One region of the Phycicoccus jejuensis genome, then DNA from elsewhere that is predicted to be linked to it. Evidence: predicted binding sites of a transcription regulator. Region 1 holds the regulator's gene; each other region holds the start of a gene.
What was found. The regulator HrcA, encoded in region 1, represses chaperone genes, less so after heat shock. The targets are predictions, from matches to a motif close to TTNGCACTCGNNNNNNNCGAGTGCNAA.
Positions count from the first base shown of each region.

Region 1 (10,204 bases):
GAGGGCTTCGGCTCGTGGGAGGAGTGGAACCGCACCTTCGGGGTCCCGGAGGAGGAGTGGGACGACGGCGCCTTCCTCGTCGACCCCGACGGCGCGCTCCCCCGGCTCTCGTTCCTCCGGGTGCCGGAGCGCAAGGTGGCGAAGAACCGGCTGCACCTCGACCTCCAGGTGAGCGGTGGCCGGCACCGGCCGGCGGACGAGCGACGGGCCGCGCTCGACGCCACCGTGCGCCGGCTGCTGGCGGCGGGGGGCTCGGTCCTCGCCGAGCACCACCACGACGGCGCGCTCGACCACGTCGTCGTCGCCGACCCGGAGGGCAACGAGCTCTGCGTCGTGTGAGCGGCGGCACCCGTCAGACGTCGAGCGAGACCGACACCGTCACGACGTCACCCAGCTCGACACCCTCGCGGCGGCGCACCGCGAGCTTGAGCGGCAGCAGGTAGCCGCCGTCCTTGGGGAAGAGCGAGGTCGTGAAGTCGCTGCCCCCGAGCCGTCCCGCCACCGGGATGCATCCCCAGCCGTAGGTCGCCAGCCGCGCGACCTCGTGGACGCGGGCCGCCTCGGCCTCGGGCAGGGCGACGAAGTGGTGCGGCGCCGGGCCGCGCCACTCCACGACCTCCCCCGTGAACTCCAGGTCCATCGCGCCAGCGTAGGACCGTCCCCGACCCCGCGCCCGTCGCGAACGCGTGTGAACTCGCCGGTCGTCCCCGGCGGTTTCACACGCGTTCGGGCAGAGGGAAGGGCGGCGGAGAGGTCGGGTCAGCGCCAGCGGGAGGAGGCGCTGAGCACCGCCAGCGCGGCCGGACCGGCGCTCGACGCCCGCAGCACGGTCGACCCCAGCCGCACCGTCCGCGCCCCGGCCGCCTCGAGGGCCGCGACCTCCTCCGGGGCGATGCCGCCCTCGGGCCCGACGACGACGAGCACGTCCCCGTCGCCCGGCAGGGCCACCCCGGCCAGCGGGGCCTCGGCGTCCTCGTGCAGCACGAGGACGAGGGCCGCGGCGTCCCGGGCGCGCTCGACGAGCCCCGCGGTGGTCACGGTCGGGCCGAGCACCGGCCGGCGGGTGCGCCGTGACTGCTTGGTGGCCGCGACGAGCACGGCGTCCCACTTGCGGCGGGCCTTCTCGCCGCGCTCCCCGCGCCACTGGACGATGCTGCGCGCGGCCTGCCACGGCACGACCTCGTCGACCCCGCACTCGGTCGCGGACTCGATCGCCTGGTCGTCACGCTCCCCCTTGGCCAGTGCCTGGACGAGGACGAAGCGCGGCGCGGGCTCGGGCTCGTCGCGGACCTCGTCGACGCGCAGGTCGAGGGCGTCGCGCTCGACCCCCACGACCTCCCCCTCGACGGCTCGTCCCGCCCCGTCGGCGAGCACCAGCCGTTCACCGACCCGGGTGCGCCGCACCGCCACCGCGTGCCGGCCCTCGGGTCCGTCGAGCCGCACGGCCGAGCCGGGGCCCACGGCGTCGAGGGTCCCGGCGGGGACGAGGTGGACGGGCAGCGTCATCGGGCTGGGTGCGTCGGACGAGCCGGGGTCAGCGGGCCTTGAAGGCGTCGCGCAGCTTGCCGAACAGGCCGCCGTCCGCGGGGTTGGCCATCTTCCCCTGCGGACGCTCCTCGCCGCGCAGGGCCGCGAGCCGCCGCAGCAGCTCCTCCTGCTCGCCGTCGAGCCTCGTCGGGGTCTGCACGCTCGTGTGGACGATGACGTCGCCGCGCCCACCGCCGCGCAGGTGCGTGACACCGAGGCCGCGCAGGGTCAGGGTGTCGCCGGACTGCGTGCCGCGCTTGATGTCGAGCTCCTGCGCCCCGTCGAAGGTGTCCATCGAGAGCGAGGCCCCGAGCGCCGCGGCCGTCATCGGCAGCTCGACGCTCGCGTGGAGGTCGTCGCCGCGACGCTGGAAGACCGGGTGCTTGCGGACCGCGACCTCGACGTAGAGGTCACCGGCCGGGCCGTTGCCGGGGCCGACCTCGCCCTCGCCGGCGAGCTGGATGCGGGTGCCGGTGTCGACACCGGCGGGGACGCGCAGGGTGAGCGTGCGGCGGGTGCGGACGCGGCCGTCGCCGCTGCACTCGTAGCAGGGGTCGGTGATGATCTGGCCGAAGCCCTGGCAGGTCATGCACGGACGGGTGGTCATCACCTGGCCGAGGAAGCTGCGCTGGACCTGGCGGATCTCGCCGCGGCCCTCGCAGACGTCGCAGGTGCGCGAGCCGGTGCCGGGCTGGCGGCCGTCGCCGTGGCAGGTGCCGCAGCCGACCGCGGTGTCGATGGTCAGCTCCTTCTCGCCACCGAACACGGCGTCGCCGAGGTCGATGTCGAGGCGGACGAGGGCGTCCTGACCGCGCGCGGTGCGCGAGCGGGGGCCGGCGTTCGGCCCGGCCGCCTGCCCGCCGAAGAAGGCGTCCATGATGTCGCTGAACGAGAAGCCCTGGCCGAAGCCGGCGGCGCCCCCCGAGTAGGGGTCGGCGCCCATGTCGTACTGGCGGCGCTTGTCGGCGTCGGACAGCACGTCGTAGGCCTGCGACACCTTCTTGAACTGCTCCTCGGCCTCGGGGCCGGGGTTGACGTCCGGGTGCAGCCGGCGCGCGGCCTTGCGGTAGGCGCGCTTGATGTCCTCGGGGCTCGCGTCGCGGGCGACGCCGAGGTCGGCGTAGTAGTCGTTCACGGGTGGGGGGTCCTCCGTGGGTCGGTGTGGTGGCGGGGTCCGCGCGGGTCAGTCCGCGAGGATCCGGGAGACGTAGGTGGCGACGGCGCGGACGGCGGCCATCGTCGAGGGGTAGTCCATGCGCGTGGGGCCGACGACGCCGAGCCCGGCGACGAGGTCGGTGCCCGACCCGTACCCGGTGCTCACCATCGACGTCGACTGCAGCCCGGCGTAGGGGTTCTCGTGCCCGATGCGCACCGCGAGGCTGCCGCCCTCCTCGGCGACCGTGCCGAGCAGGCGCAGGAGGACGACGTGCTCCTCGAGCGCCTCGAGCACCGGGCCGATGCTCGACGTGAAGTCGCCGCCGGCGCGGGCGAGGTTGGCCGTCCCGGCGAGCACGAGCCGCTCCTCACGCTCCTCGACGAGGGAGTCCTCGAGCGCGCCGACGACCGCCCGCACGACCGGTCGCGCCCCGTCCTCGAAGCACTCGGGGACGCCCGCGAGCTCGGAGGAGGCGTCGGCGAGGGTGCGGCCGGCCGTCGCCGAGTTGAGCTCGGTGCGCAGCGCCGACAGCACGCGCTCGCCGTCGTCGGTCGTCAGGTCGGCCGGGACCTCGATGACCCGCTGCTCGACCCGGCCGGTCGTCGTGATGAGGACGACGAGGAGCCGCCCGGGGCCGATCGGGACGAGCTCGACGTGGCGCACCGAGGAGCGCGACAGGGACGGGTACTGCACGACCGCGACCTGCCGGGTCAGCGACGCCAGCAGCCGGACCGTGCGGTCGACGACGTCGTCGAGGTCGACGGCCCCCTCGAGGAAGTGCGCGATCGCGCGCTGCTCGGCGGTCGACATGGGCTTGATCTGCGAGAGCCGGTCGACGAAGAGGCGGTAGCCGGCGTCGGTGGGCACCCGGCCGGCGCTCGTGTGCGGCGCGGCGATGAGGCCGTCCTCCTCGAGCGCGGCCATGTCGTTGCGCACGGTGGCCGCGGAGACGCCGAGGTGGTGGCGCTCGAGCAGCGCCTTGGAGCCGACCGGCTCGGAGGTGTGCACGTAGTCCTGGACGATGGCCCGGAGCACGCGCAGGCGGCGGTCCTCGCTCATCGGGGCTCCTCCTCGGGCGGCTCGTCGGGTCGGGCGGCACGGCGGGCTCTGGCACTCTCGCCGTCCGAGTGCCAATGCTACGTCGTCGCACCGTCACGCGCGAAAGCCGAGGGGCGCTCCCGCGTGCCGCTCCCGGCGACCGTCGCCGCCCGCGGCTAGCCTCGCGGCCGTGGTGGACAGGTACGGATCCGACGTGCTCTCGGGGGACTGGCGCGCTCCCCGGCGGGGGCGCTCGGTCGAGCTGCCGGCCGAGCCCGGCACGGTCGTCGAGGACGTCGAGACCGGATGGGTCGGCGCGGTCGTGCGCGTCGAGAAGGCCGGCGGCGTCCACGTCGTCCACCTCGAGGACCGGCGGGGCCGGACCAAGGGCTTCCGGCTCGGCCCGGGCTTCCTCGTCGACGGCTCCCCCGTGACCCTCGTCGCGCCGCGGGCCGCCGAGGCCCAGCGCCTCGCCGCCGCGAAGGCCGCGGGAACCCGGACGGCCAGCGGCTCGGTCGCGGTGCACGGGCAGCGCGCCCGCGTCGCGAGCGGCTCGCGCATCTTCGTCGAGGGCAAGCACGACGCCGAGCTCGTCGAGAAGGTGTGGGGGCACGACCTGCGCGTCGAGGGTGTCGTCGTCGAGATGCTCGACGGCGTCGACGACCTCACGGGCGCCATCCGCGACTTCGCCCCCGGCCCCGGCCGCCGGATGGGGGTGCTCGTCGACCACCTCGTGCCGGGCACCAAGGAGTCGCGCGTCGTCGACGAGGCGCGGGCGCTGCGGCCCTGGGCGCAGCACGTCCTCGTCGTCGGCCACCCCTACGTGGACGTCTGGCAGTCCGTGAAGCCCGGCCGCCTCGGGATGGACGCGTGGCCGGTCATCCCGCGCGGGACGTCGTGGAAGCACGGCATCGCCGCGCACCTCGGCTGGCCGCACGCGACCCAGGCCGACATGGCGCAGGCGTGGCGGCGGATCCTCGCCTCCGTCGACTCGTGGACCGACCTCGAGCCCGAGCTGCTCGGTCGCGTCGAGGAGCTCATCGACTTCGTGACGGCGCCCGAGTAGGCGTCAGCGGGCGGCCCGTGCGGCGGCGACGCCGACCTCGAGCCAGCCCGCCAGCGCGTCGTCGTCCTCGAGCACCGACGCGTGGACGTCGACCCACCCCCGGCTGGTCCGCCCCTTCATGACCATCGGCTCGACGCCGGGGCGGGCGACGAGCTCGTCGAAGCGCTCCGGACCGGTCCGCACGAGGAGGCCCCGGGACCCGACCGAGCACGCGAGCGCGCCGTCGACCAGGAAGGCCACACCCCCGAACATCCGCTTCTCCTCCGCGGGCGGCAGCGCCGCCCGGACCCGCTCGAGCAGCTCCACGGGCCCAGTGTGGCCCCGGCACCGGTGCCGGCGGTAGGGGTCGGCCCTGAGCGCACCCCGACCCGGACCCCGACATGCCCCCGGAACCCCTTGGGCCGCGCGGCCGTCGGGTGTTCGATGGTCCCAGACCCACTCCAGGAGGAAGAGATGAGCGAGAACACCCCTCGCGACGACGCCCCGCGCGACGAGCCCACGCAGATCGTGCCGCCGCCGCCGGCCGAGCCCCCGGCGCCCCCCGCCGCCCCCGCACCGACGCCCGGCTGGGAGACCCCGGCCGCGGGCGAGGTGCCCCCGCCCCCGCCGCGGCCCCAGTACGCGCAGCAGGCCCCGGGGCAGCAGCAGTACGCCCAGCAGCCGTACGGCCAGCAGCAGTACGGCCAGCCCCAGTACGCGCCCGCTGCCCCGCTGACCGCCCAGGAGGAGAAGACCTGGGCCCTGCTCAGCCACGCGGCCGGGCTCGTGGCGATGGTCATCAGCGCCGGGACCCTGGGCTTCGTCGGCAGCCTCGTCATCTACCTCGTCTACAAGGACCGCGGGCCGTTCGTGCGGGCGCACGCGGCGAACTCGCTCAACATCCAGATCACGACCGCCATCGGCGTCGTCGTCTCGGTCATCCTCATGTTCGTGCTCGTCGGATTCGTGACGATCTTCCTCGTCGGGATCTACGCGTTCGTCATGCACATCATCGGGATGGTCAAGGCGAACAACGGCGAGTGGTGGAACCCGCCGTTCACACCGCGCTTCGTCAAGTGACCCGCGGCTGACCCGGTCCGTACGCCGGCCGCTCCCCCGTCAGGGACCGAGCAGCCGGCGCACGACCGTGTCGGCGAGCAGGCGGCCGCGGAGGGTGAGGACGGCCCGCCGGTCGCGGACGGCGGCGGGTCCCTCGAGCAGCCCGTCGGCGACGAGACCGGCCACGGCCGTGCGGCCCGCGTCGTCGATCCGGCCGAGGTCGAGCCCCTCGCGCAGGCGCACCCCGAGGAGCACCTCCTCGTCGTGCCGCTGCTCGGCGGTGAGGACCTCGCGGGCCGCCGCCGGGGACTCGCCCGCTGCCAGCCGGGCCGCGTACGCGCGCGGGTGCTTGACGTTCCACCAGCGGACGCCGCCGACGTGCCCGTGCGCCCCGGGACCGACGCCCCACCAGGCGTCGCCCCGCCAGTAGCCCTCGTTGTGACGGCACCGGTCGGCCGGCGTGCGTGCCCAGTTGCTCACCTCGTACCAGCCGTAACCCGCCTGCGCGAGAACCGAGTCGGCGAGCTCGTACTTGTCCGCCTCGTCGTCGCCCTCGGGCTCGGGCAGCTCGCCGCGGGCCACCTGCCGGGCCATCCGCGTGCCCTCCTCGACGACGAGGGCGTACGCCGAGACGTGGTCGGGCTCGAGCGCCAGCGCGGCCTCGAGGCTCGTGCGCCAGTCGTCGAGCGACTCCCCGGGGGTGCCGTAGATGAGGTCGAGGCTCGTCGCGAGGCCGGCGGCGCGCGCGGCGGCGACGGCCTGCCCGACCCGCGCCGGGTCGTGCGTGCGGTCGAGGGTGGCGAGGACGCTCGGGACGGCGCTCTGCATCCCGAGGCTCACCCGCGTGAACCCACCCGCCGCGAGGGTCTCGAGGCCCTGCGGCGTCACCGAGTCGGGGTTGGCCTCGGTCGTCACCTCGGCGCCGTCGGCGAGCCCGAACCGCTCGCGCACGCCGTCGAGGAGCCGCACGAGGTCGTGCGCCGGCAGGAGGGTCGGCGTCCCGCCGCCGACGAACACGGTGTCGACGACCGGCGCGGCAGCGCCGAGCACCCGGGCGGCGAGGTCGAGCTCGGCCAGCGCGGTGCCCGCGAAGTCCTCGGTCGACGCGCCGGGCCCCAGCTCGGTCAGCGTGTAGGTGTTGAAGTCGCAGTAGCCGCAGCGCACCGCACAGAAGGGCACGTGGAGGTAGAGGCCGAACCGTCCGTCGGCGAGGCGGGCGAGCGCGTCGGCGGGCAGCTCGCCGGAGGCCGGCGCGGGGTCGCCGTCGGGCAGTCGGGGCACGCCCTCATCGTGTCACCCGGTGCCGGGCGGACCGACCGCACCTCCCGGGCGCACCAGCCCGCTCTCGTACGCCCGCACCACGAGCTGAGTGCGGTCCCGGAGCCCGTTGGCGGTGAGGACGTCGCTCACGTACCCCTTGACCGTGGCGGTCGACAGGGACAGCCGCTCGGCCACCTCGGCGTTCGTCAGCCCGGCGGCCACGAGGCGCGCGACGTCACGCTGTCGATCGGTGAGACGCATCCCGGGCGACCGCCGCGCGCCGCCCACCGCGAGCCGCTCGTCGACGAGTCGCCGCAGGATGGACGGCGCGAGGACGAAGTCACCGACAGCGACGGCCCGGACGGAGGCGTGGAGCCGCTCGCGGCTGGAGCTCTTGAGGAGGAAGCCCGAGGCCCCGGCGCGCAGGGCCGCCGTGACCGCCTCGTCCGTCTCCATCGTCGTGAGCACGAGCACGGTCGACGGGACCCGGGCCGCGACGATGCGACGGGTCGCCTCGACGCCGTCGACCTGCGGGAGGCGCAGGTCCATGAGGACGACGTCCGGGCGCTCGCGGAGCGTCACGGCCACGGCCGCGGCACCGTCCGCCGCGGTGCCGACGACGACGAGGTCGGGTGCCGCGCCGAGCACGGCCACGAGCCCGTCGCGCACGAGCTCCTCGTCGTCGACGACGACGACCGTGGTCACGACGCCACCGCCCGGGCGCGGGCGGGGAGGTCTGCCCGGACGACGAAGCGGTCGTCGACCGGGCCCGCTGAGAACTGGCCGCCGAGCGCCTCCACCCGGGCGCGCAGCCCGACGAGACCCCGACCCGAGCCGCCGTACGACGACAGACGGGGACGGGCGCCGCGGCTCGCCACGCTGACGTGGGCCGTCCCGCCGTGGTGCCGGACCACGACGTCCACCACCGGCTGGTCGGCGTGCCGCAGCGCGTTCGTCACCGCCTCCTGCACGACCCGCAGGGCGCAGCGGTCCACCTCCGGGTCGAGGACCGGCACGGTCCCCTCCGTGGTGACTCTGACCTCGAGCCCGGCCGCCCGTGCCCCCTCGACGAGCCCCGGCAGGCCGGCGAGCCCGACGGCGGCCACCGGGACGTCGTCGAGGAGCCCGAGCAGGCGGTGCAGCTCGGCGAGCGCCTCGCGGCTCGCGGCCGCGATGGCCTCCAGCGACCGGGCCGCACCCTCCGTGTCGCGTGGCAGCCGGGCGCTCCCTGCCTCGGCCTGGACGGCGATGAGCGTCACCGCGTGCGCCACGACGTCGTGCAGGTCCCGGGCGATGCGTGCGCGCTCCTCGGCCGCCACCGCGCCGAGCTCGCGGGTCAGCGCCTCGCGCTGCACCTCGAGCACGTCGATGGTGCGCGCCCGGCGGCGGACCGACCATCCGAGGGCTGCGGGGACGACGACGAAGAAGACGAGGGTGGCGGGCAGGTTGGACAGCGAGTCGGAGGGGTCGACGGCGACCGACACCGAGGCCGCGGCGGCCACGACGGCGGCGCCGCGCCCCGCCCGTCGGGCCGGGGCGTGGGCGTAGGCCGAGTACGAGAGCACGACGAGGGCGACGAGCACCGCGACCTCGTCGGGCGACTCGAGGAGCAGCGACTCCGCCAGGAGGACGCAGGCGGCCCAGGTGCAGGCGGCGATCGGGTGCCGGACGCGCACGAGGAGAGCCAGGACGACGAGGGTGGCGAGGACGGCCCGCGCCCCGGGGTGCGGGGCCGACGTGCGGAGGGTGTCGAGCCCGGCGGCCGTGGCCAGTCCGACCGCGAGCGCCGCGTCCCACGGCGAGACCGTGTCGCGCACCCACCCCCGCACCCGGTCCATGGGCGAACGCTAGACCCGCGGCGGGGTGGGCGACACCCTCTCGCGGAGGGGGTGCAGCGCCCCCCGAGGCGGGTCCGTCCGGTCCCGGGACCGTGGTGCGCGACGCCGGGTCGGGACGACGGTGATGGCCTCGACCCACCGGACCCAGGAGCCCGCCATGACCCTTTCCGCCCTCACCCGTCACCGCGGCGAGCGCACCGACGACCGCGTTCCCCGCCGCCGGCCCTCCGCCACCGTGCTGGCCGGGCCCGTGCTCGTCCTCGTCTCCGAGCTCGTCGCCCCGCGCTTCCCGGCCGGTCTCGACGCCACCGGGGAGGCCGCCTTCCTCCTCGCCCACACGGGCCGGTTCACGGCGAGCGGGCTGCTCGGGGCCCTCGCCGGGATGCTCCTCGTCGCCGGCTTCACGCTCGTCGGCGCCGGGGCGCACGGACGGGGGCGACGCACGCTGCGGACCGCCTCGGTCCTCGGGGCCCTCGGCGGCCTGGGACTGGTCATGCACCACACGCTGACGCTCACGCTCACGGAGGTGCTCTCTGGCGGGGTCCCCGCCACCGCGCTCGAGCGGCTGGAGGAGGGCCCGACGGCGGCGGTGTCCATCCTCGCGCTGCTCCTCGGCGTCTCGCTCGCAGTGCTCCTGCTCGCCGCCGGCGTCGCACGCGCCGGGCGTGCCGGCCGCGCCGGGTGGTGGCTCGTCGCGCCGGCCGTGCTCGCCGTCGCGGCGGACTTCTCCCCCAGCGCGTGGAACACCGTCGGCTGGGCGGTGCTCGCCATGCCGGTGTTCGCGGCGGCGGCCCGACCCGGTCCGGACACCCTGATCCGTGGCTGAGCGGCGGCCGGGCCCGAACGCGTCCGGGTGTCGACCTACGATGACGAGGTGACAGACCGCTGGATCCACCTCGACGGGCTCGTCAACATGCGCGACCTCGGCGGGCTGCCGACCCGCGACGGCCGCACGACCATGCCGGGGCGGCTCATCCGCTCCGACAACCTCCAGGACCTCAGCGACGCCGACGTCGACCGGCTGGTGCGCGAGCTCGGCGTCAGCGACGTCGTCGACCTGCGCACGGAGGCCGAGGTGCGCGTCGAGGGTCCGGGGCCGCTGCACGCCGTGGGGTCGCTGACCCACCACCACCACTCGCTCATCCCGGAGCGCCGCCCGAGCGAGAGCCTGCGCGACACCGCCGAGCGGGCGCTGCCGTGGAGCGAGGACGAGCCCGAGCGCGACGCCGCCTTCTGGGCCAAGCACTACCTCGGGTACCTCGCCAAGCGGCCGGAGGCCGT
Region 1 covers NZ_CP085209.1:2,090,403-2,100,606, reverse strand. Annotated here, with positions in the region: gene LG324_RS09865 (VOC family protein) at 1-339, shown strand, start outside; gene LG324_RS09860 (DUF1905 domain-containing protein) at 353-640, opposite strand; gene LG324_RS09855 (16S rRNA (uracil(1498)-N(3))-methyltransferase) at 760-1,506, opposite strand; gene dnaJ (molecular chaperone DnaJ) at 1,535-2,662, opposite strand; gene hrcA (heat-inducible transcriptional repressor HrcA) at 2,711-3,742, opposite strand; gene LG324_RS09840 (DUF3097 domain-containing protein) at 3,912-4,787, shown strand; gene LG324_RS09835 (TfoX/Sxy family protein) at 4,791-5,093, opposite strand; gene LG324_RS09830 (DUF4870 domain-containing protein) at 5,241-5,846, shown strand; gene hemW (radical SAM family heme chaperone HemW) at 5,886-7,106, opposite strand; gene LG324_RS09820 (response regulator transcription factor) at 7,119-7,790, opposite strand; gene LG324_RS09815 (sensor histidine kinase) at 7,787-8,923, opposite strand; gene LG324_RS09810 (hypothetical protein) at 9,081-9,749, shown strand; gene LG324_RS09805 (tyrosine-protein phosphatase) at 9,798-10,204, shown strand, end outside.

Region 2 (10,204 bases), 640 kb from region 1:
CGCGGGCCGGAGCCCCGATGCGGGAGCACTGCGCGGCGAAGGCGAGGAAGGGCAGGCAGAGCAGGGCCAGCGCCAGCACGGTGCCACCCCGGAGCCCGTCCTCCGTCCACAGCTGGACGTTGGAGTAGGCCGTCCCGCTCGCCGGGTCCCACGGTGTGACGACGGCGCCGGCCAGGAGCACGAACACCGCCGCGACCGCCGTCGAGGCGACGGTGAGCACGATGCGCAGCCGGTCCGACCGGCCGCCGCGGAAGGCCAGCCAGGTGGCCCCCGCCCAGGTCATCGTCCCTCCCCCGCCCCGACGACGAGCCCGTCGCGCAGCCGCACCTCGCGGTCGCAGTACGCGGCGACCGTCGCGTCGTGGGTGACGACGACGAGCGTCGCCCCGCGCTCGCGCACCGCCCCGAGCAGCGTCGCCATGACCCGCTCACCGCCGACGCTGTCGAGCGAGCCGGTCGGCTCGTCGGCGAGCACGACGTCGGGGGCCGTCACCAGCGCCCGCGCGATGGCGACCCGCTGCGACTGACCGCCCGACATGTCGATGGGCCGCCGGTCGGCGACGTCGTCGACCCGCAGCTCGGCGAGCACGGCCCGGGCGGCCTCGAGGGCGTCACGCCGCGCTCGGCCGAGCAGAAGCAGCGGCAGCGCCACGTTCTCGACCGCCGTGAGGTCGGGCACGAGCTGGCCGTACTGGAAGACGATGCCGAAGCGGGTGCGGCGCAGGCGGGCCCGCTCGGCCTCCGCGAGGTGCGACAGCGTGGTGCCGTCGAGGGCGACGTTGCCCTCGGTCGGCACGAGCACCCCGCCGAGGGCGAGGAGCAGCGTCGACTTGCCCGAGCCCGACGCGCCGGTCACGGCGACCCGCTCCCCCGCGGCGACGTCGAGGTCGACGCCCGCCAGGGCCCGGGTGCGCCCCTGGTGCACGACGAGGCCGCGCGCGGCGAGCCGGGGCACCGCCGGGCCGGCTGCCTCGACGTCGGTGGTGGCGTGGGGCTGCGGGGTCATCGGATCTCCTCGGTGAGGTCGACGACGCGCTCGGCGGCGGCCTCGAGCCACCTCACGTCCGCGTCGAGATGGGCGATGGCATGGTCGGTGGCGAGGCGCTCACCGAGGGTGAGCGCCGGGTCGGTCTTGGTGCGGGTCAGCTCGCGCATCCGGTCGACGACGGCCACCCGCTGGCGGTCGAGGAAGGCCCGGGCGGCGTCCGGGCCGAGGGCGAGCATGGCGACGGTCGCCCGGGTCGCCAGCGGGTGCGAGAGCAGCGCGTCCGGCGGCTCGGTCGAGCCGGCCCAGCGCTCGAGCTCGGCGCGGCCCGCCGCGGTGAGCGCGTAGACCCGGCGGTCCGGGCCCCCGTCGCGCTCGACCGCGGCGAGCTCGACCCATCCCTTGGCGGCGGCCCGCTCGAGCGCGGTGTAGACCTGCCCCGGCGCGATGGGACGCGCCGACGGGAACGCGGCGTCGTGCGCCCGCTTGAGGTCGTAGCCGTGCTGCTGCCCCCTCGACAGCAGCCCCAGCAGGACGTGTCCCGTCGTCATGGCGACCACTATTCACTGTGTGACTAGTAGCGGCAAGGCGAGTTGCGAGAACTCGCAGAGCGCGCGGTCAGGCGCTCGCGCAGAGCCAGTCGACGCCGGCCGAGACGTGGAGCGCCGTCGTGTCGACGAGCGGCACCGCGGCGTCGCCGTCGCGCAGCAGCAGGCCGATCTCGGTGCAGCCGAGGACGACCGCCTCCGCCCCGTCGGCCACGAGTCGCTCGACCACCCCGAGGTAGTCGGCGCGCGACTCCTCGCGGACGACGTCGCGCACGAGCTCGTCGTAGATGACCCGGTGCACCAGCTCGCGGTCGGCCTCCCCGGGCACGAGCACGTCGAGGCCGCGAGCGCGCAGGCGGTCGGCGTAGAAGGCCTGCTCCATCGTGAAGCGGGTCGCGAGCAGGCCGACCCGTCGGTGGCCGCCGGCCAGCAGCGCGTCGGCCGTCGGGTCGGCGATGTGCAGCAGCGGCACCCCGGCCGCAGCCTCGATGTCGTCGGCGACCCGGTGCATCGTGTTCGTCGCGAGCAGCAGCGCCTGCGCTCCCCCGGCCGCCAGCCCGCGGGCGGCATCGGCGAGGAGCGCGGCCGTGGCGGGCCAGTCGTCCGCGTGCTGGGCGGCGGCGACCGGGGCGAAGTCGACCGAGTGCAGCAGGAGGCGGGCCGAGTGCAGCCCGCCGAGCCGCGCGGCCACCCCCGTGTTGAGCCCGCGGTAGTAGGCCTCCGTCGAGGTCCAGCTCATCCCGCCGAGCACCCCGAGCAGCCGCATGCGCCTGACCCTACGCCGCGGCGCCGACGCCGACCGGCACGACGACGCCGCCCGGCCCCTGACGGGGACCGGGCGGCGTGCGGTGTCGCGGGAGGTGGGGCTCAGTGGCCGTGCCCGTGGCCGTGGCCACCGGCGGCAGCCGGCTCCTCCTCCTTCTTCTCGACGACGAGGGTGTCGGTCGTGAGGACCATCGAGGCGATCGAGGCCGCGTTGCGCAGCGCCGAACGGGTCACCTTGACCGGGTCGATGACGCCGGCCTTGACGAGGTCCTCGTACTCGCCGGTGGCGGCGTTGAGGCCCTGGCCCGCGGGGAGCTCGGAGACCTTCGCCACCGCGACGTAGCCCTGGAGGCCCGCGTTCTCGGCGATCCAGCGCAGCGGCTCGGCCGCGGCCTTGCGGACGATGTTCGCGCCCACGGCCTCGTCACCCTCGAGCCCGATGGTGTCGAGCACGGCGACGGCCTGGATGAGTGCGGAGCCACCGCCGGAGACGATGCCCTCCTCGATCGCGGCGCGCGTCGCGGAGATCGCGTCCTCGATGCGGTGCTTCTTCTCCTTGAGCTCGACCTCGGTGTGCGCGCCGACCTTGATGACGCACACGCCGCCGGCGAGCTTCGCGAGGCGCTCCTGGAGCTTCTCGCGGTCCCAGTCGGAGTCGGTGCGCTCGATCTCCTGCTTGATCTGGGCGACGCGGCCCTCGACGTCGGAGGCCTCGCCCGCGCCGTCGATGATGACCGTCGAGTCCTTGGTGACGACGACGCGGCGCGCCTGGCCGAGGGTCTCGAGACCGACCTGGTCGAGCTTGAGGCCGACCTCCTCGGCGACGACCTGGCCGCCGGTGAGGACCGCCATGTCCTGGAGCATCGCCTTGCGGCGGTCGCCGAAGCCGGGGGCCTTGACGGCGACGACGTTGAACGTGCCGCGCATCTTGTTGACGACGAGCGTCGAGAGGGCCTCGCCGTCGACGTCCTCGGCGATGATGACGAGCGGCTTGCCCGACTGGACGACCTTCTCGAGCACCGGCAGGACGTCGGCGATCGCCGAGATCTTGCCCTGGTTGATGAGCACGTAGGCGTCCTCGACGACGGCCTCCATGCGCTCCGGGTCGGAGACGAAGTACGGGGAGATGTAGCCCTTGTCGAACTGCATGCCCTCGGTGAACTCGAGCTCGGTGGAGGCGGTCGAGGACTCCTCGACGGTGATGACGCCGTCCTTGCCGACCTTGTCGAACGCGTCGGCGATGGTGGCGCCGATCTCGGTGTCCTGCGCGGAGAGCGAGGCGACCTGGGCGATCTCGTCCTTGGACTCGATCTCGCGGGCGTTCTCGAGCAGGCGCTCGGAGACGGCGTCGACGGCCTTGTCCATCCCGCGCTTGAGGCCCGAGGGGGCGGCGCCGGCCGCGACGTTGCGCAGGCCCTCCTTGACCATCGCCTGGGCGAGGACCGTCGCGGTCGTCGTCCCGTCACCGGCGATGTCGTTGGTCTTGGTGGCGACCTCCTTGGCGAGCTGCGCGCCGAGGTTCTCGTAGGCGTCCTCGAGCTCGACCTCGCGGGCGATCGTGACGCCGTCGTTCGTGATCGTGGGGGCGCCCCACTTCTTGTCGATGACGACGTTGCGGCCCTTCGGGCCGAGCGTCACCTTGACGGCGTTCGCGAGGGCGTCGACGCCCCGCTCGAGCGCCTTGCGGGCGGAGTCGTTGAACTCCAGTTCCTTGGCCATGGGTGTCCTTTGCTGGGGGTGACGGGCGGCGCGGTGCGCCCGACCCGTCGCGTGGGTCAGGGGGATGCCGGACGCGTCCCGGCGGCACGGGGCCGCCGGGACGCGGTCACGGCGTCAGCGGACTGCTCAGCCGACGACGGCGAGCACGTCGCGGGCCGAGAGGATGAGGTACTCCTCGCCGCCGTGCTTGATCTCGGTGCCGCCGTACTTGCTGAAGATGACCCGGTCGCCGACCTGGACGTCGAGCGGGACCCGGTTGCCCTTGTCGTCGATGCGACCGGGGCCGACCGCGAGGACCTCGCCCTCCTGGGGCTTCTCCTTCGCGGTGTCCGGGATGACGAGACCGGACGCGGTGGTCTGCTCGGCCTCGAGGCTCTTGATGACGATGCGGTCCTCGAGCGGCTTGATGGAAACCGACACGGTGTGCTCCTCCCCTTGCTGGGATGAGTCGAAGTGGACGGGGACGTGCGCGTCCGGGCCGTGCTCGCCGTCGCGGGGGTCGACCGCGGCCCGGGGTGCGCTGGCACTCGCACGGGGCGAGTGCCAATGAGGCAAATCTAGGCCGCGCTTAGCACTCGGTCAACTCGAGTGCCAGCCGGGCGCGGCGCGGGCGTCCGGAGGGTTCGCACCGGGCCCCGAGAGCGCGGATGGCAGGATGACCGGCCGTGGACGTCGGCATCGTGCGAGCTCTCGGGTCGCCGGACGGGAAGGAGCTCCTGCGATCCCTCCCGCCGTACGACCCGGCCGCGGTGTTCGCGCTCCAGGACCGGCTGCGCCGCGAGGGCCACGCGGCCGACTTCGTGGCCGCCGTGCTCACCCAGCAGCGCCTGCGCGCGCGGGCCGTCGCGAAGTTCGGCGAGTTCGCCGGCGACCTCCTCTACACGCCCGACGGGCTCGAGCAGGCCTCGCGGCTCGAGGTCGCGGCCACGCACGCGGGCCGCTTCTACAACGCCTCGCTCGCGACGGTGCACGACCTCGGCTGCGGCATCGGCAGCGACGCCGTCGCGATGTCGGCGCTCGGCGTCACCGTCCAGGCCGTCGACATCGACCCCGTGACGGCGGCCATCGCCGACACCAACCTGCGGCCCTGGCCCGACTCGCGCGCCCACGAGGGCTACGCCGAGGAGTTCGAGCCCCCGCGCGACCCGCTGCGCTCGCGCGTCGGCGTCTGGCTCGACCCGGCGCGCCGCATCCCCGGCAAGACCGGGCGGCACGGGCGCATCAAGCGGGTGTTCCGGCTCGACGAGATCCGGCCGTCGTGGCAGTTCGTCCTCCAGGTGGCGACGGCGGTGCCGGCGACCGGGGCGAAGCTCTCGCCGTCGATGCCGCACGACGCCATCCCGCTCGGGACCGAGGCGCAGTGGACCTCGTACGGCGGCGAGGTGCTCGAGTGCGCCGTCTGGTGGGGGCCGCTCGCCCAGCGCCCCGGCCGCAGCGCGCGCATCCTCGCGGCCGGGCGGCCGCCGGTCGAGGTCGACGAGACGATGGCCGAGCCGGACCCGCCGACCGCCGAGGGCACCGGCTCGATCGGTGCCTGGCTCTACGAGCCGGACCGCGCCGTCACGCAGGCCGGGCTGCTCGGGGCCGTGACCGGGGCGACGCTCGGGGTCGAGGTCGACACGGGGCTCGGGTACGTGCTGTCCGACGCCGAGGTCGACCTGCCGTACGCGCGGCGGTACGCGGTGCTCGAGTCGATGCCGTTCACCGTCAAGACGCTGCGGGCGTGGCTGGCCCAGCACGGCGTGACCGGGCTGACCGTCAAGAAGCGCGGGGTCCGGCTCGACGACGACGAGCTGCGGCGGCAGCTGAAGACCGGGCGTGGCGCCGGCGACGGGGCGCAGGCGACGGTCGTGCTCACGCGGGTCGCGGGCCAGCAGACGGCCATCGTCGTCGAGCCCGTGGCGCCGGCCGCGCCGCCCGCCGACTGAGGCGGGTCAGGGGCCGACGAGGTCGCGCGCGCCGAGGACCTCCGGCGGGATGCCGAACGCCTCGACGAGCTCGAGCGCGACGGGCCGCAGCCGCCGCAGCAGCGCCGTCACCTCCCGCGTGATGGCCTTCGAGCGCGGCGCCGACAGCCGCCCGTGCTCGAGGAACCAGCCGCGGTCGGCCTCGATGGTCACGAGCGCGTGCAGGTCGCAGAGCGCCCCGAGCACCTCGCGCGTCGGCCCCTCCGGCTGGGCCCGCACCTGTGCGACGAACGCCTCGACGACCAGCCGCTCGACGTGCGAGCGGGCCGCGGCGATGACGTGGTCCTGCACGTCGTTGAACACCTCGCCCGGCGGCCGGCCGGCGTCGACCCCCGCCTTGAGCCGGCGCGCCACCCCCGCGACCTGGTGCTCCTCGCGGAAGCGCAGCATCGCCAGGTGGTAGTCGGGGTCGAGCAGCCCGGCGTCGGTGTCCGCGCCGTCGCGCCCCGTCGGCAGCACGTCGCGGATGCGCTCGAGCAGCTGGTGCGCCGCGGTGCGCTCGACGATGGTGTCGACCGCCAGCCCGGCGACGAAGCGGACCATCCCGCGCTGGTCGAGGTCCTCGAAGGACGAGGAGTAGTCGGTGAGCAGCCCCTTGGCGACGAGCTGGAGCAGGACGTGGTTGTCACCCTCGAACGTCGTGAAGACGTCGGTGTCGGCCTTGAGCGCCGCGAACCGGTTGGCCGAGAGGTAGCCGGCGCCGCCGCAGGCCTCGCGGCACTCCTGGATGGCGTGCGTCGCGTGCCAGGTGGCGAGCGCCTTCTGGCCGGCGGCGCGCGACTCGAGGGCGCGCACGTCGCGCTCGGGCGCCTCGGGGGTCTCCGGCGAGAAGACCTCGTGCAGTTGCCGGGCGACCTCCTGCTGGGCGGCGCTCAGGGCGTACGCGCGGGCGACGAGCGGCAGCAGCCGGCGCTGGTGCATCCCGTAGTCCAGGAGCAGGGTCTCGTCGTCGGTGCCGGGCGCCTCGAACTGGCGGCGGCGCAGGCCGTACCGGACGGCGATCTCGATCGCCACCTTGGATGCCGCGAGCGCTCCCCCGCCGACGCTGACGCGGCCCTGGACGAGCGTGCCGAGCATCGTGAAGAAGCGCCGGTTCGGGTTCTCGATGCTCGAGCGGTAGGTGCCGTCGTCGTCGATCTGCGCGAAGCGGTCGAGGAAGTTGGCGCGCGGGACGCGCACGTCGTCGAACCAGAGGCGGCCGTTGTCGACGCCCTCGAGCCCGAGCTTGGTGCCGCAGTCCTCGACCCGCACGCCGGGCAGCACCTCGCCGTCGCGGCGGATCGGGACGAGCACCGCGTGGACGCCGTGGGCCTCGCCGCCGACCTCGAGCTGGGCGAAGACGACCGCGAGCTCGCCGTCCTCCGCGGCGTTGCCGATGTAGTCCTTGCGCGAGGCGTCGTCGGGGGTGCGCACGACGATCTCGTCGGTGGCGGGGTCGTAGGTGGCGGTCGTGCCGAGCGCCTGGACGTTGCTGCCGTGGCCGGTCTCGGTCATCGCGAAGCAGCCCAGCAGCCGCCCGGAGAGGATGTCCGGGAGGTAGCGCTCGTGGTGTGCGCGCGTCCCCAGCTGGAGCACCGCGCCGCCGAAGAGCCCGAACTGGACGCCGGACTTCACGACGACGGACAGGTCCCCGTAGGCGAGGGTCTCGAACGACGCGATGGACGCGCCGATGTCGCCGCCGCCGCCGACCGAGCGGGGGAAGCCGTGGGCGGCCTGGCCGCGCTCGCCGATCTCGACGACGAGGTCGCGCACCCGGCGGCGTAGCTCGGCCCGGGGCAGGTCGCGCTGCTCGTCGAGCAGGTCGGTGTGCTCGGCCAGCGCGGCGCGCACCTCGTCGCGGACGGCGGCGTACGGGCCGTCGAGGACGGCGCGCAGGGCGGCGGGGTCGGCGTCCAGGGCGGGCTGGGCGCGACGGGTCGGGTCGGTGGTGCGGACGGCGTCGGTGGCGGCCATGTCGTCACCCTGACACGGCGTCACCGGCCTCCGGCGGCTCCGTGACGCGCGAAGTTACTCACAGGTAGGGGTCGGGCTGGGCGCCCTCGCGGGCGACGGCGGCGGCGCCGGAGGCAAGGGCCGCGTCGAGCGCCTCCTCGCGGGTGGCGCCGCGCGCGAGGGCTGCCGCGAGCGCGCCGACGAACGCGTCGCCGGCCCCGGTCGTGTCGACGACGCCGCCTTCGACCGGGTGGGCCGGCATCGTCACGCCGTCCCACGAGGCCCCGTTGGCCCCGAAGGTGACGAGCAGCGAGGCGGGCTCGGCGCCCGCCTCGGCGAGCGCCTGCATCTCGAGCTCGTTGGCGACGACGGGGTCGCCGAGGGCCACGACGTCGGCGGGCAGCCCCGACCACGGGGCGACGTTGAGGACGACCCGGGCGCCGCGTCCGGCGGCGACCCGGGCGGCCTCGCAGACGACGGTCAGTGGGACCTCGAGCTGGAGGACGAGGACGTCGTCCGGGCCGAGGGCGCGAACGGCGTCGACCTCCGGTGCCCCGAGGTGGTGGTTGGCGCCGGGAACGACGACGATCGTGTTCTCGCCGTCGTCGGACACCTGGACGATGGCGTGGCCGGAGGTCTCGCCCTCGACGACGCGGACGGCCTCGACGTCGATGCCGAGACGCGCGAGCCGCTCGCGGTAGGCGCGGCCGCCGTCGTCGTCGCCGACGCAGCCGGCCATCGCGACGTCGGCGCCGGCCGCCGCGGCGGCGACGGCCTGGTTGGCACCCTTGCCGCCGGCGAGCCGGCGCAGGCCCTCGCCGAGCACGGTCTCCCCCGGGCGAGGGTGCGACTCGACCCGCGTCACGAGGTCGACGTTGAGCGAGCCGAGGACGAGCACGCGGCCGGTCATCGGGCCTCCCCTCCGACGGTGTCGAGCCAGAGCCTTGCGATGCGGGGGCCGTCGATCTCGAGGGCGACCTCGACCATCGCGGGCGAGACGCCGTGGGGGTCGTGCGCCATGTCGCCGCTCCAGTCGCGGGTGTCGACGATGGTGCGCCCGCGCGTCCACGTGCCCGACAGCTCGACGCGGACGGGGCGCCGCTCGGTGCGCACCGCGTCGGGCGCGAGGAGCATCGCCACCGCGCCGGCGTCGCCGATGGTCGCGCCGTCGTTGGCGAAGCGCCGGTGGTGGAACGAGATGAGGTCGGCCGCGAGCCGGGCCACCGGGGTGTCGACGGCGCGCAGCGCCTCGACGTCGGCGTCGGTGACCTTGGGGTCGTAGAAGACGTCGAGGCCGTACATCGCGACGGGCACCTCGTGGGCGGCGCAGGCGTCGAGCACGACGGCGGCAGCCTCGGGGTCGTGGAAGACGTTGAACTCGGCGGCGGCCGTCGCGTTGCTGACGTTCGCGCCGCCGCCCATGAAGACGATGCGCCCGATGCGCGCGAAGGCCTCGGGGTGGACGCGCGCCAGGAGGGCGATGTTCGTCATCGGGGCCAGCGGGACAAGGGTGATCGGCTCGCCCGCCTCGGCCGCGGCGAGCACGGTGTCGCGCAGGAGGTCGATCGCGATGCGGGCGTCCGGCTCGAGGGTGGGGGCGGGCATCCCGAGGTCGGCCATGCCGTCGGAGCCGTGGACGTGGCGGGCGTCGACCGGCTGCTCGAGCAGCGGCCGGGAGGCGCCCACGCCGACGGGCACGTCGGTCCGGCCGGCGGTCTCGAGGACGAGCAGCGTGTTGCGCACGACGTCCGCGAGCGGAGCGTTGCCGCCGACGCACGTGACCGCCCGCAGGTCTAGCCCCGGATGGAGCGCCGCTAGGAGGAGGGCGCAGGCGTCATCGACGCCCGTGTCGACATCGAGCACCACCGGGATCCGCTGCACGGGACCGATCATCCACGATCGGGGGGCCCCGCCCGTCAGAGCCCACCTATTCACCGGCAACAACAGGGCCCGGAGCTGCGTCGACGTCTCCTGTCGACGCAGCCAGAGCCCAAGTCACACCGCCCAGCTAGACAGCGGCTTTTGGCACTCTCCAACGCTCGGATCGTCCGCAAGCGGGTCCGAACTCAAACGACGATCTAGGGCCAAGGCACGGCTCGTAACGCGGCGCACCTTGTCCTGTTCGATGACCGACGCACGGGCTGAGGCTTGGCGTCATCTTGAAGTTGCTCGCGCCTCAGGGCGAACATGGGCGCGTCCGCTCTCAAGAGGCTCAGATTTGCTTATCCTGACAGGGACCGTCGGTGCCCCGGTACTAGAGCGGCTGGGGGAGCAACCGGAAGGGAACTA
Region 2 covers NZ_CP085209.1:1,453,249-1,463,452, reverse strand. Annotated here, with positions in the region: gene LG324_RS06925 (FtsX-like permease family protein) at 1-283, opposite strand, end outside; gene LG324_RS06920 (ABC transporter ATP-binding protein) at 280-1,005, opposite strand; gene LG324_RS06915 (PadR family transcriptional regulator) at 1,002-1,535, opposite strand; gene LG324_RS06910 (aspartate/glutamate racemase family protein) at 1,603-2,298, opposite strand; gene groL (chaperonin GroEL) at 2,400-4,016, opposite strand; gene groES (co-chaperone GroES) at 4,143-4,436, opposite strand; gene LG324_RS06895 (class I SAM-dependent methyltransferase) at 4,682-5,944, shown strand; gene LG324_RS06890 (acyl-CoA dehydrogenase) at 5,951-7,936, opposite strand; gene LG324_RS06885 (PfkB family carbohydrate kinase) at 7,995-8,825, opposite strand; gene LG324_RS06880 (nucleoside hydrolase) at 8,822-9,796, opposite strand; gene LG324_RS06875 (hypothetical protein) at 10,204-10,204, shown strand, end outside.
Region 2: the regulator HrcA is predicted to act here: its motif matches at 4,585-4,611, upstream of groES (co-chaperone GroES).

Region 3 (10,204 bases), 870 kb from region 1:
GTCGCGGAGACGTCGTCGACGTGGCGGAGCAGCGGGCCGAGGACGAGGGGGTGGGCCTCACCGGGCTCGGGGTGGCTCATGGCCTCATCCTGCCGTCCGAGGCTGGGCGTCGGCTGTGGGTGAGCACCCCGGCCGACCCCCGTCCACCCCTGACGCGGGCCCGGGGAGGGTGGGACGCCGACGGGCGGCCCTCCCGGAGGAGGACCGCCCGTCGGTCGTGACCCGTGGTGCGTCAGGGACTCAGAAGCCCATGCCGCCCATGTCGTCGCCGCCGCCCGGCATGGCCGGAGCGGCCTTCTCGGGCTTGTCGGCGATGACGGCCTCGGTCGTGAGGAACAGCGCCGCGATGGACGCCGCGTTCTGCAGCGCCGAGCGGGTGACCTTCGCCGGGTCGATGACGCCCGCCGACACGAGGTCGACGTACTCACCGGTGGCGGCGTTCAGGCCCCAGCCCGACTCGAGGTTGCTGACCTTCTCCGCGACGACCCCGCCCTCGAGACCGGCGTTGATCGCGATCTGCTTGAGCGGCGCCTCGATGGCGACCTTGACGATGTTCGCCCCGGTGGCCTCGTCACCCTGGAGGTCGAGGGACGCGAACGCCTTGGCCCCGGCCTGGATGAGGGCGACGCCACCACCGGCGACGATGCCCTCCTCGACGGCGGCCTTCGCGTTGCGGACGGCGTCCTCGATGCGGTGCTTGCGCTCCTTGAGCTCGACCTCGGTGGCCGCGCCCGCCTTGATGACGGCGACGCCGCCGGCGAGCTTGGCGAGGCGCTCCTGGAGCTTCTCGCGGTCGTAGTCCGAGTCGGTCTTCTCGATCTCGGCGCGGATCTGGTTGACACGACCCTGGATCTGGTCGTTGTCACCGGCACCCTCGACGATCGTCGTCTCGTCCTTGGTGACGACGACCTTGCGGGCGCGGCCGAGGAGCGAGAGGTCCGCGGTGTCGAGCTTGAGGCCGACCTCCTCGGAGATGACCTGGCCACCGGTGAGGATGGCGATGTCGCCGAGCATGGCCTTGCGGCGGTCGCCGAAGCCCGGGGCCTTGACGGCGACGGACTTGAAGGTGCCGCGGATCTTGTTGACCACGAGCGTGCTCAAGGCCTCGCCGTCGACGTCCTCGGAGATGACGAGGAGCGGCTTGCCGGACTGCATGACCTTCTCGAGGAGGGGCAGCAGGTCCTTGATCGAGCCGATCTTGGAGTTCGCGATGAGGACGTACGGGTCCTCGAGCACGGCCTCCATGCGCTCGGTGTCGGTGACGAAGTAGTGGCTGATGTAGCCCTTGTCGAAGCGCATGCCCTCGGTGAGCTCGAGCTCGAGGCCGAAGGTGTTGCTCTCCTCGACGGTGATGACACCCTCCTTGCCGACCTTGTCCATGGCCTCGGCGATCATCTCGCCGATCTGGGGGTCAGCAGCGGAGATCGAGGCCGTGGCAGCGATCTGCTCCTTGGTCTCGACGTCCTTGGCGTTGGCGAGCAGCTCGTCGGAGACGGCGCGGACGGCCTTCTCGATGCCGCGCTTGAGTGCCATCGGGTTGGCCCCGGCGGCGACGTTGCGCAGGCCCTCGCGGACGAGCGCCTGGGCGAGGACGGTGGCCGTCGTCGTGCCGTCACCGGCGACGTCGTCGGTCTTCTTCGCGACCTCCTTGACCAGCTCGGCGCCGATCTTCTCGTACGGGTCGTCGAGCTCGATCTCCTTGGCGATCGAGACACCGTCGTTGGTGATCGTGGGGGCGCCCCACTTCTTCTCCAGGACGACGTTGCGGCCCTTCGGACCGAGGGTCACCTTGACGGCGTCGGCGAGGGTGTTCATGCCTCGCTCGAGACCGCGGCGTGCCTCCTCGTCGAAAGCGATGATCTTGGCCATTCGGGTGGTTCCTCCCACGCGAATCGATGGTGGGACCGGGCGGTGCCCGCGACGGACGGGCCGGGGCCGCGGCTCACGTCACCGTCGGCGCACCTGCCCTCACCGGACCGGTCTGTTCTGTCACTCTCATGATGAGAGTGCTAATGGTCATTATTGGCACTCTCGGGGGGAGAGTGCAAACGCTCACCGGCGGCCCGGGCCGGGCGCGAGCATCAGAGCGCGGGGTCGGCCCCGTCGAGGTGGACGCGGAGCGAGGCGTCGGCCTCCGAGGCCACCGGGTCCTCGAGGTCGGCGACGAAGACGGCGACCGCCTCGCGGGCCGGGTTGCCGTCCAGCTCGGCGAGGACCTCGCGCCACGCGGCGAGGTTGGGGTGCGGCAGGTCCGTGCACGCCTCGGCCGGAGCCAGCGACTCGACGGCCGCCGCGAGGTCCGAGCGCGACAGGGGCAGGGTGGCGGTCGAGCCGTCGTGGCCGAGCACCGTCGCGAGGACGACCGTCGCGAGGGCCGGCCGGCCGCCGGGCGTCGCCGTGACGTGCGGGAAGAGCCAGTCCGGCGTCGAGGAGGCCGGTGACAGCCCCACGGCGTGCGCGGCCGGCTCCCGCCATCCGTCGATGCGCTCGACGAGGTGCGCGCGGATCGCGGCGAGTCCGTCCGGGGTGCTCCAGTCCAGGTCGCTCATCACCCCATCCTGACAAAGCGGATGCCCCGGCGCCGCCCCACGCGCCCCGGGAGCCGCAGCAGTCCCGCCGCGCCGGGTGAACAACGGGTGAACGACGGGCCCCGTCTTGGTGAAGCCGGGGTTGCCGCCTCACACTGGTGCCTCGTGGACGCAGCGACCCTCATCCTCGTGCTCGTCATCGTGACGGCCCTGGCCTTCGACTTCACGAACGGCTTCCACGACACGGCCAACGCGATGGCGGCGTCGATCTCCACCGGGGCCCTCGCGCCCAAGGTGGCGGTCGGCCTCAGCGCGGTGCTCAACCTCGTCGGCGCCTTCCTCTCCGTCGAGGTGGCCCTCACCGTGTCGAACGCCGTCATCAAGATCCAGGACAAGAGCGGGGCCCCACGGCCCGAGCTCCTGACCGACGGCGGTGAGGCGCTGCTGCTCATCGTGCTCGCCGGCCTCGTCGGCGGCATCGTCTGGAACCTCTTCACCTGGCTGCTCGGCCTGCCCTCGAGCTCCTCGCACGCCCTCCTCGGCGGGCTGACCGGCGCCGGCGCCGCGGGGCTCGGCCTCGCGGGCGTCAAGTGGAGCGGCGACGGGACCAAGCTCGACGGCGTCGTCGGCAAGATCCTCCTGCCCTCCCTGCTCTCCCCCGCCGTCGCGCTCGTCGTCGCGTTCATCGGGTGCTGGCTCGTGCACCGGATCACCGCCTCGGTGATGGACCGGCTCAACGAGCGGTACTTCCGCTGGGGCCAGATCGGCAGCGCCTCGCTCGTCTCGCTCGCGCACGGCACGAACGACGCCCAGAAGACGATGGGCGTCATGACCCTCGCCCTCATCGCGAGCGGCCACTGGGACCGCACCGACGCCGTCCCGATCTGGGTCAAGGTGAGCGCCGCGACGGCCATCGCCCTCGGCACGTACATCGGCGGCTGGCGGATCATCCGCACGCTCGGCAAGGGCCTGGTCGACATCACGCCGCGCCAGGGCCTCTCGAGCGACGGCGCCACCGCCGCCGTCCTCCTCGCCTCGAGCCACCTCGGGTTCGCCCTCTCGACCACCCACGTCGCCACCGGCTCGGTCCTCGGTGGCGGGCTCGGCCGCGGCACCCACGTGCGCTGGTCCACCGCCGGTCGGATGGTCGTCGCCTGGGCGCTGACCTTCCCCATCGCCGCCGGGATGGGCGCGCTCATGTGGTGGGTCGGGCACACGCTCGGCGGCGCGCCCGGTGCGCTGCTCGTCTTCGCGATCCTCTGCGCCGCGTCCCTGTTCATGTACCTGCGCTCCAAGCGCGAGCACGTCGGGGCCCACAACGTCACCGAGGAGTGGGGTGCGACGGGCGGCGAGCCCGCGGCCACCACCCCGGCCCCCACCAAGACCCCGACCCGCTGACGGAGAGGACCGACCACCATGCGCAGCATCCAGCTCGCCCTCGAGGGCGCCGGCAACGTCCTGATCGTCGGCCTGCTCTTCGGGGCCGGCCTGCCCGTGATCTACGCCCTCGCCATGCGCGCGCTCGTCGTCGGCGCCGACGAGGCCCCGGACGGTAGCGTGCGGTACTCGCCGCTCGGACGGGCCGTCGCCGGGCTGCTCGTCGGGGTCATCGTCGCCGGGATCGTGCTCGGCCTCGTGCTCATCGTCGCGAGCGGCTTCGGGAAGGCCGTGAGCTTCGAGCACGTGTTCCCGACCATCGTCGACAAGAAGTGAGTCCCGCCATGCCGCAGCTGTCGCACTCGGTGATCGCCCACATCCGGGCCGGTTTCCCCGACGGCGTCCCCGACGCCGAGGCGGCCGCCCTCGGCGCGGTCCTCCAGGAGCAGCTGGGCACGCACGCCGCGCACGACGTCCTGCGCAAGCTGGCCGGCGAGAAGCTGCTCTCACGCAAGGCCGTCCGGGCCCTCGTCCCCGAGGACGAGCAGGTCCGCCAGGTCAGCGCCAAGCTCGTCCTCGGCGGCTGGCCGCTCGGTGGCATGGACGAGGAGGAGGACGAGGCCCCGCCGCGCGAGGGCAGCCCGCTCGCCCGCATCGTCAACTGGCTGCGCGAGGGCTACCCGGGCGGCGTGCCCGAGCACGACTACGTGCCGCTGCTCGCGCTCCTCGAGCGCCGCCTGACCCGTTCCGAGGTCAAGAAGATCGCCAAGGCGCTGCGCCGGGCCGACGTCAGCCCCGCCGGGCCGTCGGACATCGCCGCCGCCATCACCGAGTACACGCACGCCGACCCCAGCGAGAAGGACCTGCGCCGGGTGCGCGACCAGCTGGCCAAGAAGGGCTGGCCGGTCGAGTTCCCCGACCCCGACCTCCCCTGACGCCGGGCCCTCACCCCGTCGAGTGAACAGGACACGCCGCCTGCGCCCCCGCGCACGCGGCGTGTCCTGTTCACTCGACGGGTGGGACGGCGCGGACTGCCGGGTGGGACGGCGCTGCGCGGGAGGGGCCGGACAGCAGAGATGCCCGTCCGGCTTCCCTCACGGACGGGCATCTCTGGTTCTGGGGGTCTCCCGGCTCAGGGCTCCATGCCGAGGCGGCGGGCCGAGCGGGCGCGCTGGCGGCTGGCGCGCAGGCGCCGCAGCCGCTTGACGAGCATCGGGTCGTGCGCGAGGGCCACCGGGTTGTCGATGAGCCCGTTGAGCACCTGGTAGTACCGCGTCGAGCTCATGTCGAAGAGCTCCTTGATGGCCGTCTCCTTGGAGCCGGCGTACTTCCACCACTGCCGCTCGAAGGCGAGCACCTCCCGGTCGCGCTCGGAGAGGTCCGAGGCGCTGACGGCAGGGGTGACCTGTTCGGAGGCGGCACTCACGGTGTGTTCTCGACCCTTCGTCGCGTGTGGCTTCGGCCCTCACTGTAGCCGCGGAATGACACCCGTGTCATTCTGCTCGGCGCGTCCCGCGGCGTGTCGGCTGGACACCTCCCGTGCGGCCCGACTCACGAGTCACACGTGACCCACGGCCCCCAGCGGACCCGGTCGACCGACCGACCGGTCAGGCCATCGTGTCGAGGATGTCCCGGATGTCGTCCTCGGTCGTCGCCGGGTTGACCACGGCGAAGCGCGCCAGCGTCTCGCCCTCGTGCGTCGTCGGGACGACGAACGCGAACTCGTCGGCGAGCATCCGGTCCGACCACGCCTGGTAGTCGGCCGGCGACCACCCGAGGCGCCGGAAGACGACGACCGAGAGGTCGCGCTCGCGGACGAGCTCGAGCTCCGGCCGCCGCACGATCTCGGCCTCGGCGTAGCGTGCGACGTCGAGGGTCCGCTCGACGGCGGCCGTGTACGCGTCCGTGCCGTTGACGACGAGGGAGAACCAGAACGGCAGGCCGCGCGCCCGGCGGGTCAGTCCCACCGAGTAGTCGGTCGGGTTCCAGTCGGGCGCCTCGGTGAGGACGTCGAGGTAGCCGGCCTTCTGGGTGTGCGCCGCGCGGGCGAGGGCCGGCTCGCGGTAGAGCAGCGCGCAGCAGTCGAAGGGCGCGAAGAGCCACTTGTGCGGGTCGACGATGAAGGAGTCGCAGTGCTCGATGCCCGCGTAGAGGTCGCGCACCGACGGGGCGGCGAGCCCGGCGCCGCCGTAGGCACCGTCGACGTGGAACCAGATGTCGTGCTCGCGGCAGACCTCGGCGACCGACGCGAGGTCGTCGACGATGCCGAAGTTCGTCGTGCCGGCGGTCGCGACGACCGCGAAGAACGTCTCCGGGCCGTGCTCCTCGAGGGCGCGTCGCAGCGCCGGGCCGGTCAGCCGTCCGGCCTCGTCGGCGGGCACCCCGACGAGCTCGGCGTCCATCACCTCGCAGGCCGACGCGATGGAGCTGTGCGCCCCGGCGGTGGCCGCCACCCGCCACGGGCGCTGGCCGGCCGCCGCGCGGTGGCGGGCCGTCGCGCGCGCCGCGACGAGCGCCGACAGGTTGCCGATCGTGCCGCCGGGGACGAACACGCCGCCGGCGCCCTCGGGCATCCCCACGAGGTCGGCGATCCAGCGCAGGGCCTGGTTCTCGGCCCACACCGCGCCGGACCCCTCGAGCCACGACCCGGCGTAGATCGACGACGCGCCGACGACGAGGTCGAAGACGACCGAGGCGTCGCTCGGCGCGCACGGGATGAAGGAGAGATAGCGGGGGTGGTCGACCGACAGGCAGGCCGGCGCGAGCTCGTCGGCGAAGATCCGCATCGCCTCGGAGCCGCCGAGGCCGCCCGCGGTGACCGTGCGGCCGAGCGCGGCGTCGAGGTCCTCCTGGGTCCGCACGCGGTCCAGCGGCGGCTCCATCCGGATGCGTTCCTCCGCGTACGCGGTGACGGCGTCGAGGAGGGCCGCGAGCTCCTCGTGGGCGTTCGGGGAGTAGGGGGTGGTGGGGTGCACGGGCGGGAGTCTAGGAGGCCGCGCGGCCGAGCAGGAGCGCCTGCAGGTCGGCGACCTCGTCGACGAGCGCCGTGGGGCCCTGGGCCGCGAGCGCCGCACGGTCGCCGGCGCCCCACGTGACGGCGACTGCGTCCATCCCGGCGGCCTGCGCGGCCTGCACGTCGACCGTCGCGTCGCCGACGTAGACGCAGCGGGCCGGGTCGACGCCGAGCACGGTCGCGCCACGCAGGAGGGGGTCCGGGGCGGGCTTGTGCCGGTCGGTGTCCTCGAGGCCGGCGACGACCTCGACGAGGTGGTCGATGCCGACGCCCTCGAGCGCGAGCCGGGCGGTCTCCTGGCGCTTCGAGGTGACGACGGCGGTCGTCACGCCGGCCGCGTGCAGGGCCTCGAGCAGCTCGGGGACGCCCTCGTAGCGGCGGATGAGCCGGCCGGTGTTCGCGAGGTTCCACTCGCGGTAGGTCGCGTCGAGCGCTTGGCCGTGCTCGGGGCTCTCCTCGAGCAGCGCCTCGAGCAGCGGCCGGCCGATCCACGCGCGCGCCCGCGTCTCCTCGACCTCCTCGCCGAGCACCGACCGGAAGGCGTGCTGGTAGGAGGCGACGATGAGCGGGATCGTGTCGGCGAGGGTGCCGTCGAGGTCGAAGAGGACGGTCGGCCAGGGCGGGGTCGCGGTCACCGGTCCAGTCTGACGGGGCGGCGTCGCGGGCCGGACGGCGGTCCACCCCCGGCCGCCACCCCCGTCGAGACCCACCCTCTCGCAGCCCCTTCCCGACTTCTTGCGAGTTCCGCCGCTCGACGCGCCGTTCCGGGGCGTGTCGAGCGGCGGAACTCGCAGTCAGTGGGACGGAGCGACGGCCGGGACCCCGAGCTCGTCGAGGAGCGCGAGCACCCGCGTCCGGATCTCGTCGCGCACGCCGCGCACCATCCCGATGCCCTGGCCGGCCGGGTCGTCGAGCACCCAGTCCTCGTAGCGGGTGCCCGGGAAGAACGGGCAGGTGTCGCCGCAGCCCATCGTCACGACGACGTCGGACGCCTGCACCGCCTCCGGGGTCAGGATCTTCGGGCGCTCGGCGGCGATGTCGATGCCGACCTCGCGCATCGCCTCGACGGCGACCGGGTTGATGGCGTCGCCGGGAGCGCTGCCGGCCGAGCGGACCTCGACGGCCCCGCCCGAGAGGTGGTGCAGCCAGGCGGCGGCCATCTGGGAGCGACCGGCGTTGTGGACGCAGACGAACAGGACGGACGGGCGGTCAGCCACGGGAGAACCCCTTCCGGAGGGCGAGCGAGACGTAGACGAGCCCGACGAGCACGGGCACCTCGATGAGGGGGCCGACGACGCCCGCGAGCGCCTGCCCGGAGGTCGCGCCGAAGGTCGCGATGGCGACGGCGATGGCGAGCTCGAAGTTGTTGCCGGCCGCGGTGAACGCGAGGGTCGTCGTCCGCGCGTAGCCGAGGCCGAGGCCACGGCCGAGCACGAACCCGCCGCCCCACATGAGGACGAAGTAGGCCAGGAGGGGCAGCGCGATGCGCACGACGTCGAGCGGCCGGCTCGTGACCTGCTCACCCTGCAGCGCGAACAGCACGACGATCGTGAAGAGCAGTCCGTACAGCGCCCACGGGCCGATGCGCGGCAAGAACGAGCGCTCGTAGGCGTCTCTCCCCCAGCGCTGCTCGCCGAGCCGACGGGAGAGGTAGCCGAGTACGAGCGGGATGCCGAGGAAGACCAGCACCGACCGGGCGATGTCCCAGGCCGACACGTCGAGGGCGGTCTGCTGCAGGCCGAGCCACCCCGGCAGCACCGACAGGTAGAACCAGCCGAGGCCGGCGAACGCGACCACCTGGAAGACCGAGTTGAGCGCGACGAGCACGGCCGCGGCCTCCCGGTCGCCGCAGGCGAGGTCGTTCCAGATGACGACCATCGCGATGCAGCGCGCGAGCCCGACGACGATCAGCCCGGTGCGGTACTCGGGCAGGTCGGGCAGCAGCAGCCACGCGAGCGTGAACATCAGCGCCGGGCCGAGCACCCAGTTGAGGACGAGGCTCGCGACGAGCATCCGCCGGTCACCGGTCACGGTGTCGAGCCGGTCGTAGCGGACCTTGGCCAGCACCGGGTACATCATGACGAGCAGGCCGAGGGCGATCGGCAGCGAGACGCCGTCGACCTCGACGGCCGAGAGGCCCTCGCCGAGGCCGGGGACGAGGCGCCCGAGCAGGAGGCCGGCGACCATCGCGAGGCCGACCCAGACGGGGAGCAGCCGGTCGAGGGTCGACAGCCGGGCGGCGCCCGCGGGGGCGGGCGCCGGGGCGTCGGTGGGGACCGTCACGGGCAGCAGGTCCCCTCGGCGCCGAGCACCTCGAGGCTGGCCGTCGCGGGCCGGCCGTCGGCCGGGTTCTCGTCCTTGACGGTGTAGACCTCCCACGGGGCGCCGGCCGGGTCGTGGACCCACACCTTGTCCTGGAGGGCGTAGCAGCACGTCGTGTCGTCCTCGTCGACGGCCGCGAGCCCCGCGGCCGAGAACCGCTCGCGCGCCGCGGCGACCTCGTCGGTCGAGCCGACCTCGACCCCGAGGTGGTTGAGCGCGCCGGCGGTGCCGGTGCCGCGCGTGGCCTCGCTCGTCTCGATGAGGACGAGCTTGAGCGGCGGCTGCTCGACGGCGAAGTTGGCGTACCCCGGGCGGCGCTTGTGCGGAGGCACCCCGAACATCGCCGAGTAGAAGGCGACCGACGCCTCGAGGTCGCTGACGTTGAGGGCGAGCTGCACGCGGCCGGTGGGCGGCGTGGTGGGGCCGGCGGTCATGGGGGCACCTTCCGGGAGGGGTCTGGCATCGACGGACGTCGATGGGTACAGCGTGGACCACGGCATCGACGTGTGTCAATATGGGGGCCTGTCGATCCAGGAGGTCCCCGTGCCGGTCCGCGAGCTGCCCCTCACGAGCACCACCGGCGCCTGCTGCGGCATCGGCGTCGCCGGCGGGATGTCCCGTGCGGACGCCGAGCGCAGCGCGAGCCTCCTCAAGGCGGTCGCCGACCCGGTACGTCTGCGGCTGGTCAGCGCCATCCGGGCGACCGAGGCCGGCGAGGCGTGCGTCTGCGACCTCACCGACCTCGTGGGCCTCGCCCAGCCGACGGTGTCGCACCACCTCAAGGTGCTGACGGACGCCGGCCTGCTCGAGCGCGAGCGCCGCGGCTCGTGGGCCTGGTACCGCCTCGTGCCGGAGCGCCTCGCCGAGGTCCGCGGCATCCTCGCCTGACCGGACCCGGGCGGGTGCTCCCGGCGGGCCACCAGCCGGCGCGTACTAGCGTGGGGCCGATGTCCTCCGCGCCCTC
Region 3 covers NZ_CP085209.1:1,220,508-1,230,711, reverse strand. Annotated here, with positions in the region: gene LG324_RS05895 (alkaline phosphatase D family protein) at 1-80, opposite strand, end outside; gene groL (chaperonin GroEL) at 241-1,869, opposite strand; gene LG324_RS05885 (hypothetical protein) at 2,082-2,549, opposite strand; gene LG324_RS05880 (anion permease) at 2,694-3,926, shown strand; gene LG324_RS05875 (hypothetical protein) at 3,945-4,241, shown strand; gene LG324_RS05870 (DUF3349 domain-containing protein) at 4,250-4,840, shown strand; gene LG324_RS05865 (DUF3263 domain-containing protein) at 5,038-5,331, opposite strand; gene LG324_RS05860 (pyridoxal phosphate-dependent decarboxylase family protein) at 5,513-6,880, opposite strand; gene LG324_RS05855 (HAD family hydrolase) at 6,891-7,553, opposite strand; gene LG324_RS05850 (arsenate reductase ArsC) at 7,713-8,135, opposite strand; gene arsB (ACR3 family arsenite efflux transporter) at 8,128-9,201, opposite strand; gene LG324_RS05840 (ArsI/CadI family heavy metal resistance metalloenzyme) at 9,198-9,674, opposite strand; gene LG324_RS05835 (ArsR/SmtB family transcription factor) at 9,727-10,128, shown strand; gene LG324_RS05830 (uracil-DNA glycosylase) at 10,188-10,204, shown strand, end outside.
Region 3: the regulator HrcA is predicted to act here: its motif matches at 1,987-2,013, upstream of groL (chaperonin GroEL).